Regions from separate parts of the Bradyrhizobium sp. AZCC 1610 genome, predicted to be linked through region 1. Evidence: riboswitches for the same ligand, from Rfam matches in the RefSeq annotation. Region 1 holds a riboswitch; each other region holds the start of a gene.
What was found. Region 1 has a riboswitch for S-adenosylmethionine ahead of V1279_RS00680 (O-succinylhomoserine sulfhydrylase). Riboswitches for the same ligand answer to the same signal wherever they lie in the genome.
Positions count from the first base shown of each region.

Region 2: it holds a riboswitch for S-adenosylmethionine, as region 1 does, so the genes downstream of both, metX (homoserine O-acetyltransferase MetX) here and V1279_RS00680 (O-succinylhomoserine sulfhydrylase) in region 1, are expected to answer to the same signal.
Region 3: it holds a riboswitch for S-adenosylmethionine, as region 1 does, so the genes downstream of both, V1279_RS26665 (hypothetical protein) here and V1279_RS00680 (O-succinylhomoserine sulfhydrylase) in region 1, are expected to answer to the same signal.

Region 1 is NZ_JAZHRR010000001.1:140,216-143,485, forward strand. It holds gene V1279_RS00675 (SGNH/GDSL hydrolase family protein) at 1-269, shown strand, start outside; gene V1279_RS00680 (O-succinylhomoserine sulfhydrylase) at 356-1,549, opposite strand; SAM riboswitch at 1,620-1,699, opposite strand; gene V1279_RS00685 (2'-deoxycytidine 5'-triphosphate deaminase) at 1,822-2,928, shown strand; gene V1279_RS00690 (PQQ-dependent sugar dehydrogenase) at 3,075-3,270, opposite strand, start outside.
Region 2 is NZ_JAZHRR010000001.1:379,575-382,844, forward strand. It holds gene hisC (histidinol-phosphate transaminase) at 1-321, opposite strand, end outside; gene V1279_RS01890 (chorismate mutase) at 351-1,211, opposite strand; SAM riboswitch at 1,385-1,464, shown strand; gene metX (homoserine O-acetyltransferase MetX) at 1,546-2,751, shown strand; gene metW (methionine biosynthesis protein MetW) at 2,753-3,270, shown strand, end outside.
Region 3 is NZ_JAZHRR010000001.1:5,404,408-5,407,677, forward strand. It holds tRNA gene V1279_RS26655 (tRNA-Ile) at 112-187, shown strand; gene V1279_RS26660 (hypothetical protein) at 629-946, shown strand; SAM-I-IV-variant riboswitch at 1,071-1,170, shown strand; gene V1279_RS26665 (hypothetical protein) at 1,207-1,410, shown strand; gene phnY (phosphonoacetaldehyde dehydrogenase) at 1,996-3,270, opposite strand, start outside.

The DNA of each region.
Region 1 (3,270 bases):
AAAGCGCCGGCAAGATGATGAAGCTGCTGAACAAGACCGCCGAGCTTCGCAAGGTCGGCATCTTCCCGCGCTTCGCCGTGATGAAAGACTGGCACGAAAAGCAGGCGATCCCGATCGAGAATTTCGTGATCGCCGACGGCTTGCACATGAGCGACTGGGGCTACGCCTGCTTCGCGCAACTGCTCGGCGACGACATCATCAAGTCGGTCGGCCAGATCAAGCTCGGCGTCAGCGTGCCGTCGGACGTGCGGGCTTATAGGCCGATGTGAGTCGAGGTGCAATCTACGCCGTCGTCCCTGCGTTCGCATGCGTTCGCAGGGAAGACACCTGTTGTGTGGCTGATTGTGCAGCTACTTCACGCCATCTCCAGCGCGGCCTCAAAGTCCTCGATCAGATCATCGGCATGCTCGAGCCCGGCCGAGAAGCGAATGAAACCTTCGCTGATGCCGAGTTCGGCGCGCGCCTCCGGCGTCAGGCGTTGATGCGTCGTGGTGGCGGGATGGGTGACGAGGCTCTTGGCGTCGCCGAGATTGTTGGAGATGCGCGAGATCTGCAGCGCGTTGAGGCAGCGGAAGGCGCCGGCCTTGCCGCCCTTCACTTCGAAGCCGATCAAAGTCGAGCCGGCGCGCATCTGCTTCTTCACCAGCGCGGCCTGCGGATGATCTGATCGCCCGGGATAGATCAGCCGCGAGATCTTAGGATGCTTGGCGAGCGCGTCCGCCACCTTGGCCGCCGTCTCGGTCTGCGCGCGTACGCGCACCGCCAGCGTCTCCAGCCCCTTCAGCAGCACCCAGGCATTGAACGGCGACATCGAAGGGCCGGTCTGGCGCATGAAATTATGGATGTGCTCGGCGATGAACGCTTCCGAGGACAGGATGATGCCGCCGAGGCAGCGGCCCTGGCCGTCGATGTGCTTGGTGGCCGAATAGATCACGACGTCGGCGCCGAGCGACAGCGGGCTCTGCCAGATCGGGGTTGCGAACACATTGTCCACGATCAGCCGCGCGCCGCCCTTGTGCGCGATCTCGGCAATCGCCTGAATGTCCAGCACGTCGAGCGTCGGATTGGTCGGGCTCTCCAGGAAGCAGGTCCTGGTGTTGGGCTGCATCGCGCGCTTCCACTGGTCGAGGTCGAGGCCGTCGACGAGGGTGGACTGGATGCCGTAACGCGGCAGCAAATCTTCCACCACGTAGCGGCAGGAGCCGAACATCGCCTTCGCCGCCACCACGTGGTCGCCGGCTTTCAGCGGCGCGAGGATGGCGGTGGTCACCGCCGCCATGCCGGTCGCGGTCGCGCGTGCCGCTTCGGCGCCTTCGAGCTCGATCATGCGCCGCTCGAACATCGAGATGTTGGGATTGGAGAAGCGCGAGTAGAGAAAGCCCGGATCTTCGCCCTTGAACCGCGCCTCGCATTGCTCGGCGCTGTCGTAGATGAACCCTTGCGTCAGGAACAGCGCTTCGGAGGTCTCTCCGAACTGCGAACGCAGGGCGCCGGAATGCACCAGCCTGGTTTCGGGACGATAGCGGGTGGTAGCCTTAGTCTCAGACATGTGACCTCCGTCGTGACCACCGGAAAATGGTCACAAAAAACCGGCCTGGAAAAATTTCCACAGGCCGGGATCACACGTGTCCCCGGCCTGTTTAGCGACTTATTTAACGTGGCTGCAAGCCGGCCGGCTCAAATCACCACGGGATAAGTCATGCTGATATTCGCTTGCGCCCTTTCAGTCAAGCCGGCCTTCGGATAACCCGTGAAAGCCCATATCTATGAGGTCTGGATGACAGTTGGGCATCCGAAAGGGCCACCTCAGAGGACCGCGCCGTGCCGTTCACGCTTCCGCCCGACGCCAACGGAATTCTGCCCGACCGCATGATCGCGGCGATGGCGGATGCGGGGCTGATCCTGCCGGCCTATCCCTTTGTCGAAAGCCAGATCCAGCCGGCGAGCCTCGATTTGCGGCTGGGCGACATCGCCTACCGGGTGCGCGCGAGCTTTCTGCCCGGCCCGGGCGCCACCGTCGCCGAGCGCATCGACGAGTTGAAGCTGCACGAGATCGACCTTTCGGACGGCGCGGTGCTGGAGACCAACTGCGTCTACATCGTGCCGCTGCTGGAAAGCCTCGCGCTGCCGCGGCAGATCGTGGCGGCCGCCAATCCGAAGAGCTCCACCGGGCGGCTCGACGTCTTCACCCGCGTGATTGCCGACGGCACCCGCCGCTTCGACATGATCGGCGCCGGCTATCACGGCCCGCTCTATGCCGAGATCAGCCCGAAGACGTTTCCGGTGTTGCTGCGCGAGGGCTCCCGGCTCTCACAGGTGCGCTTCCGCGCCGGAGATGCCGTCCTCAACGCCGACGAACTCGACGCGCTGCACGGCGCCGAGCGGCTGGTCGATATCGACGATGCGGATTTGGCCAACGGCGTGGCGCTGTCCGTCGATCTCTCCGGCGAGAATACCTCAGGCTTCGTCGGCTACCGCGCCAAGCGCCACACCGGCGTGGTCGATATCGATCGACGCGGCGGCTATGCGGTCGATGAATTCTGGGAGCCGATCCCGGCACGTCCTGACGGCAGCCTCATCCTCGATCCCGGTGAATTCTACATCCTGGCCTCGAAGGAGGCCGTGCAGATCCCGCCGGACTACGCCGCGGAAATGGTGCCGTTCGATCCGCTGGTCGGCGAATTCCGCGTCCACTATGCGGGATTCTTCGATCCCGGCTTCGGCTACGCCGGTGCCGGCGGGCAGGGCTCGCGCGCCGTGCTCGAAGTGCGCTCGCGCGAGGTGCCGTTCATCCTCGAGCATGGCCAGATCGTCGGCCGCCTGGTATACGAAAAGATGCTGTCGCGGCCCGACGCCATGTACGGCCAGCGCATCGGCTCGAACTACCAGGCGCAGGGCCTGAAGCTCTCCAAGCATTTCCGGGTGTAGCGTGTTGCGTCCCGGACGCGGTGCAGCGTGTAACGCTGCTCCGCAGAGCCGGGACCCAACTTCCTCGGTACGCCAATTCAGCAGGACCCCGGCTCTGCAGCGCATCACTGCGTGCTGCGCTGCGTCCGGGGCACGAGAACGTCGGCCTACCGCGACGCCGATTTCGCCGCCGGCGTCACGCGCCAGATCGTGTTGCCGACGTCGTCCGCAACCAGCAGCGCGCCCTGCTTGTCGAGCCGCACGCCGACGGGGCGGCCCTGCGCCTCGCCCTTGTCGTTGAGGAAGCCGGTCAGCACGTCCTGCGGCGCACCCGAAGGCTTGCCGTCCTTGAACGGAACGAAG
Region 2 (3,270 bases), 240 kb from region 1:
CGCTTCATCGCCATGGCTGAGATAGGTGTGCGCCAAGAGATTGAGGATTTCGTCCGAGCCGGCGCCGCAGATGATGCGGTTGGGATCTAGCCCATAAGCGCGGCCGATCGCCTCGCGCAGCACCCGCGAGGAGCCTTCCGGATAGTCCTCCAGATGCGCCGCCGCCTGCTTGTAGACTTCGATCGCCTTCGGCGAGGGCCCGAACGGGGTCTCGTTGGCGGACAGCTTGAATACCTTGCGGCCCGGCTCCGGCACCGGCGTCTTGCCGGGCGTGTAGGGCGCAATATCGAGAATGCCGGGATTCGGCACGGGTCGGTTCATCTTCAACTCCGGAATTTCGGGGCGGGCCCTTAAGCCTTGGCTGCCCCGTTCGGGGGCACCGTATAGCGCGTTGCGTGGCTGCCGACGAGGGCCGAAGAGCGCACTGAGGCGCCGGCCTGGATCAGGGCATTCTTGATCTTTTCGAAGCCGGCGCCGGCGTCCGACACCAGAAGCGCCGCGCCGTCGAAGGCGGTATCGGGCACGGCGACGATTTCGGCAAGCGGCGCCAGTGCGCGCGCGGTATCGGCGTTCCAGCCGGCGACGCGCACGCTCCACATCTGGACTTCCGTCACCATGGCGTCGTCGGCGACCCGCGAGATCACGAACACCGGCAGCGCCGCCGGATGATCGGCGCGTTCGAGGAACGGCAGCCGGGCGATGATCTTCGGTGCGCCGCTGGCCTCCAGCGCGATCCACCACGGCGTGCGGCTCGAGATCGCCGAGACTAGCGCCAGATCGCCCTTCGATTTCGCCACCGCCTCGACTGCGGCGTGCGCGCTGAAATGGCCGACATAGGGCACGACGAAGCCGAAGTGAAACCGCGCCGAATCCCGCATCGCGGCCTCGCCGACCGAGACATCCGCATGCACCGAGAACGGCGCCTGGACATAGGTGAACGTCGAGATGATGACGCGCCAGATGCTCTCGATGGTGTCGAGCGGCAGGATGCCGCGATGGCGCTGCACCAGTTGCCGCATCATGCTGGCCTCGCGCGCAGGCCGGAACGCAGAGCCGACTTCCTGGGTCTGCTTCACCTGGATCAGCCGGTCGATGATGTCGCCGCGCGCCATCAAGAGGCGATGAACCTGCTCGTCGATCGCGTCGATCTCCTTGCGCAGCTCCTGCAGCGAGGGCGGGGCCGGGGGTGCCTTGGACGGTACCTTGGACATCTCAAAAACCTTGGTGCCGGACAGCCCGATGCGGCCGGCAGACAGTCGCATTGATTAGGAAAGACGGGCGCTGAAAGCAAAGAGAAACGTCACGGAGGAGCCCTGCGCGATCAGGTTAACCATGGTGCCCGGCCCCGCCTGCCTTGACGAAATGCTTGGGCGGGACTAGCTTTGTTCCATTCCGTGGTCATTTGAGCCGGCCGGCTTGCAGCCACGTTAAACAATTCGCTAAACAGGCCGGGGACAGATTTGATCCCGGCCGAACCTTTGTTCAGGCCGGGTTTTTTATGGCCTGATTCTGTCCGTAGCCTCCGCGAGGAGGAGGGTCGCCGCGATGACAAACGTGCATTCGATACCGAGCCCCTCGATCCTCAACGAGGATCGCGCCCATGAGGCCGATCATCCGACCTCGCTGGTGGCGAAGTTCGGCACCGAGCAGCCCTTGAAGCTCGATTGCGGCATCGATCTCGCGCCATTTCAGATCGCCTATCAGACCTATGGCGAACTGAACGCCGACCGCTCCAACGCTATTCTGATCTGCCACGCGCTGACCCTCGATCAGCATGTCGCCAACGTGCATCCCCTGACCGGCAAGGCCGGCTGGTGGGAGATCATGGTCGGTCCCGGCCGTCCGCTCGATACCGACAGATATTTCATCATCTGTTCGAACGTGATCGGTGGCTGCATGGGATCGACCGGTCCGGCCTCGACCAATCCGGCTACCGGCAAGGCCTGGGGGCTGGATTTTCCAGTCATCACCATCCCCGACATGGTTCGCGCGCAGGCCATGCTGCTCGATCGGCTGGGGATCGAAACGTTGTTGTGCGTGACCGGCGGATCGATGGGCGGCATGCAGGTGCTGCAATGGACCGCCGCCTGTCCGGAGCGCGTGTTTTCGGCGCTGCCGGTCGCTTGCTCGACGCGCCATTCGGCGCAAAACATTGCGTTTCACGAACTCGGCCGACAGGCCGTGATGGCCGATCCGGACTGGCATCATGGGCGCTATTTCGAACGCAGCACCCATCCGCACCGCGGGCTGGCCGTGGCGCGGATGGCTGGCCACATCACCTATCTCTCCGACGCCGCGCTGCATCGCAAGTTCGGACGGCGAATGCAGGATCGCGAGTTGCCGACCTTCTCGTTCGACGCGGATTTCCAGGTCGAAAGCTATCTGCGCTATCAAGGCTCGTCGTTTGTCGAGCGTTTTGATGCCAACAGCTATCTCTACCTGACGCGGGCGATGGACTATTTCGATATCGCCGCCGACCATGACGGCGTGCTGGCGCAGGCGTTTCGCGGCATCAAGACCCGCTTCTGCGTGGTGTCGTTCACCTCGGACTGGCTGTTCCCGACCTCGGAATCGCGGGCGCTGGTGCATGCGCTCAACGCCTCCAGCGCGCGGGTGTCGTTCGCCGAAATCGAAACCGATCGCGGCCATGACGCCTTCCTGCTCGATGTGCCGGAGCTCTTCGACATTGCCCGCGCCTTCCTGGAATCCGCCGGCAAGGCGCGTGGGCTCTGCAATGGTGCGGGTGGTTGATATGGCGGTTCAGGAACCGGCCTTGCCGCTCGGCGGCATAGCGCCCGATCGCACCGGCAAGTATCGCACCGATCATCTTCTGGTCGCGGAAATGATTCCATCTGGCTCGAAGGTGCTCGACGTCGGCTGCGGCGATGGCGAGTTGCTGCAGCTATTGGAAAGCCGCGGCATCGACGGCCGCGGCATCGAGCTGTCGCGCGAGGGCGTCAACCGCTGCGTCGCCAGGGGGCTTGCGGTGGTGCAGGGCGACGCCGACACTGACCTAGTCAATTATCCTGATGACGCCTTTGACTACGTGATCCTGTCGCAAACGCTGCAAGCCACGCGGCAGCCGAAGGCCGTGCTGGAAAACCTGCTGCGGATCGGCCGGCGCGCGGTCGTCTCATTCCCGAATTTCGGCTTCTGGAAGATGCGGCTGCAACTGCTGGTCGGCGGGCACATGCCGCGTACCGAAAATCTCCCCGCCACCTGGTACGACACGCCGAACATCCATTTCTGCACCATCAAGGATTTCGTGCA
Region 3 (3,270 bases), 5.3 Mb from region 1:
GGCTTGATGAAAGCCCGTTCTTGGCTCCCAAGGGCGGCATTGCCGTATCGCTGTCATGCCTGTAAACGATGGCGGCACCGTTGCCGGCCGCTTCTCCCGGCCGCCGCGGCGGGGCCTGTAGCTCAATGGTTAGAGCCGGCCGCTCATAACGGTCTGGTTGCAGGTTCGAGTCCTGCCGGGCCCACCAGCCTTCGCTCGCGAAGCGAGAGAAGGCTGCCGCGCCGGAGCCCGAAGGGCGAAGGCGGGCTATTTGGCCGCGAGCTACGGCTCGGCAAGCCACGCTTCCCGACTGCAAAGCCGACGCGGTTCTCGCCCCCAACTAAAATATCGAAAACAACCCCATGCAAAGTAGCAGGGGATCGCCGGCATGGATGCTTTACCCGCCAAGACATTTGACACGTCGGGCAAATCACCAGCACTATTCCATCATCGCGCAGTTTGCAGAACCGCCCATGGCGTTGCCTCGGCGCGATTACAGGCCAAAAGTGGTGCGGCGACAGACTATCACCTAGGCGCCAGCTCTTAGAAATGGCATCGCGACGCTTGGGAGCAGTCTGATGGAAACCGAGTATCCGAAAATTCTGGCATCCCAAGAAGCTCGACCATCGCCAGTACATGGACCGAATACTTGCGGCTGGACAAGGAAGCCGACAACAACGCAGTGCTCGAAATTTGCCAGTATGAAGTACTCGGTGAAATGCAATCCGATGAGGAAGGTAACCAGATTCTGCCTCCAGACATCGATCCCGAGGAAGTAGTTAGGATCGAGGATGGCTATATATGCGGCGGCGCTCTCGCGTGCGGAGATGGCCAGTCGTTCCAATTCACAACGGAAACCCTACCCGAGGCAATCGAGTGGCTGAAAGATAACGGGTGGAAGTGCAACACTGAATTGCTGGCGGAGTTGGCCAAAGCGGTCGGAGCCTCGGCCAGCGAGACCCGGTGAATGCGCGAACTTCGCCGACCGCCGGGGGATTCGTCATCCGGCGATCCTAGCAGAGCGCTGCAAAAATCAGCGCTCGCGGCCTCGACATTAGGACCGAAAACCCCATATTGAAACAGGCGGAAACGCCTAGCATCCTGAGAGGGCCTGACGGCCCCGCCAACCAGCCTTAGACCGGCAACGGTGGCACGACGATGTGGCCCGAATGGGCAACAGTAGGTCGCCAGTCCTCCAGATGCGTGTGCAATCTTGGAGGATTTTTTTTGCTGCAGTCACGACGGAAATTTCTGATCGGTGCCGGCGCCGTACTGGCGTTCCCCGGCGAGGTCGCGCTGGTGAGCGCCGACGCGGCGCTGCTCGCCGGCCTGACGCCGTGGGAGCGCGAGCTGGTGCAGGAAGTAATGAACAATTATCCCGCCCTGACGCTCGCCAAGACCATTGCGATGCTGCAAGCCGCCGGGATGTGATCGAGCGCGCCGCATCATCCGGTGATCGCCGATTGATGTTGGAAACATCCTCGCGCATCTTGGTGGTAATGCCACGTTAAAAAGCGCAATCGCTTCAATGGGGCTTTTTGGTTACCACCTTCGTGCTAAGTGCAAGATATTGTAGAGAAATTTGATATCTGCCGGGCCCACCAGCCTTCGCTCGCGAAGCGAGTGAGGCTGCCGCGCCGAAGCCCACTTGGGCGAAGGCGAGCGCATCCGCGAGCTACGGCTCAGCAAGCCATCCTGCGATCATCAACGGGAAAGACAGCCGCAAGGCCGACGTGGTTCGCGGTCCCAACCAAAATATCGAAAACAACCCCATGCAAAGTAGCAATGGTCGCTGGCCTGGATGCTTGCAATCCCGCGAGAACATTTTGACACGTCGGGCAAATCAGGGGCACTATTCAATGATCGCGCAACTTGAAAAACGCCAATGGGCCTGCCCGACAACGGGCTCTTCGGCGCGATTGCAGGCAAAAATCCTTACCCACAACTGAATTGCTCCGACCTCCTTCAATCGGGATTGAGCCAAGTCTCAAAAAGCATGAGCGGCTCCGCAACAACTTAACTCTGCCAGGGCAGCGAGTACGTCCGGACGTTGGTGAACCCTTTCATGGCCTCCACAACGCCCTCCTTGTAGCCCTGCCCGGAGTCCTTGATGCCGCCGAACGGCGACATCTCGGTGCGATAGCCCGGCACCTCCCACACGTTCACGGTGCCGACCTCAAGTTCGTTGATGAAGCGCGTAATGTAATCGAGGCGATTTGTGCAAACTCCGGAAGACAGCCCGTAGGCTGTCGAATTGGAAATGCGGATCACCTCTGCGATGTCGTTCGGACAGCGAATTATCGGGATCACTGGTCCAAACGTCTCCTCATGCACGAGTTCGCAATCGTACGGCACGCGGTCGACGACGGTTGGGGCATAGAGGGCGCCCTGGCGATCGTTGCCGTGAAGCAGCTCGGCGCCCTTCGTCACCGCGTCATTGACACGGTTTTCGAACAGCACAGCGGATCGCTCATTGATGACCGTGCCAACATCGGTTTCCGGATCGGCCGGGTCGCCGCATTTCAGCTTCCTGGCCTTTTCGAGCACGCATTTCGAGAATTCATCGGCGATCTTCTCGACGACGAGAATGCGCTTCACCGCCGTGCAGCGTTGGCCCGAATTCTTCGTCGCGCCCTGCACGGCCAGCTCGGCCGCCTTGTCGAGGTCGGCGTCCTCCATGACGATCAGCGGATCGTTGCCGCCGAGTTCGAGCACGATACGCTTGTAGCCTGCGGTGCGGGCGATGTGCTTGCCGACGCGTACGGAGCCCGTGAAAGTAACCAGGTCTGCGTCCGGATCCGTGATCATCGCATCGCCCATCGTGGACGGATTACCCGTGACCACGGAGAGCATCTCAGGCGGCAGTCCCGCTTCGTAGAGCACGTCCGCGAGTGCAAGTGCGGTCAGTGGAGTCAGCTCAGTCGGCTTGAGAACGACCCGGTTGTTCGTTGCGATCGCAGGCGCGAGCTTGTGGCTCACCATGTTGAGCGGATGATTGAATGGCGTGATCGCCGAGATGACGCCCAGCAACGGGGTCCGCAGCGTGTGGATACGGCGCGCCTTGCCGTTCGGCGAGATGTCGCACGCATAGGACTCGCCGTCGTCCTTGACCGCGAGTTGTGCGGCGAACGACCAGACGTCGTAGGCGCGCGTCGACTCGTAGATCGCGTCCTTCCAGCAGAGGCCGGACTCCGCCGAAATGATACGCGCGAAGGATGCGCGCCGACCGCGCAGCAGTTCAGCAGCCTTCTGCAGAATTTGCTGACGCTCGAAGCGCGACAGTTTCGGCTT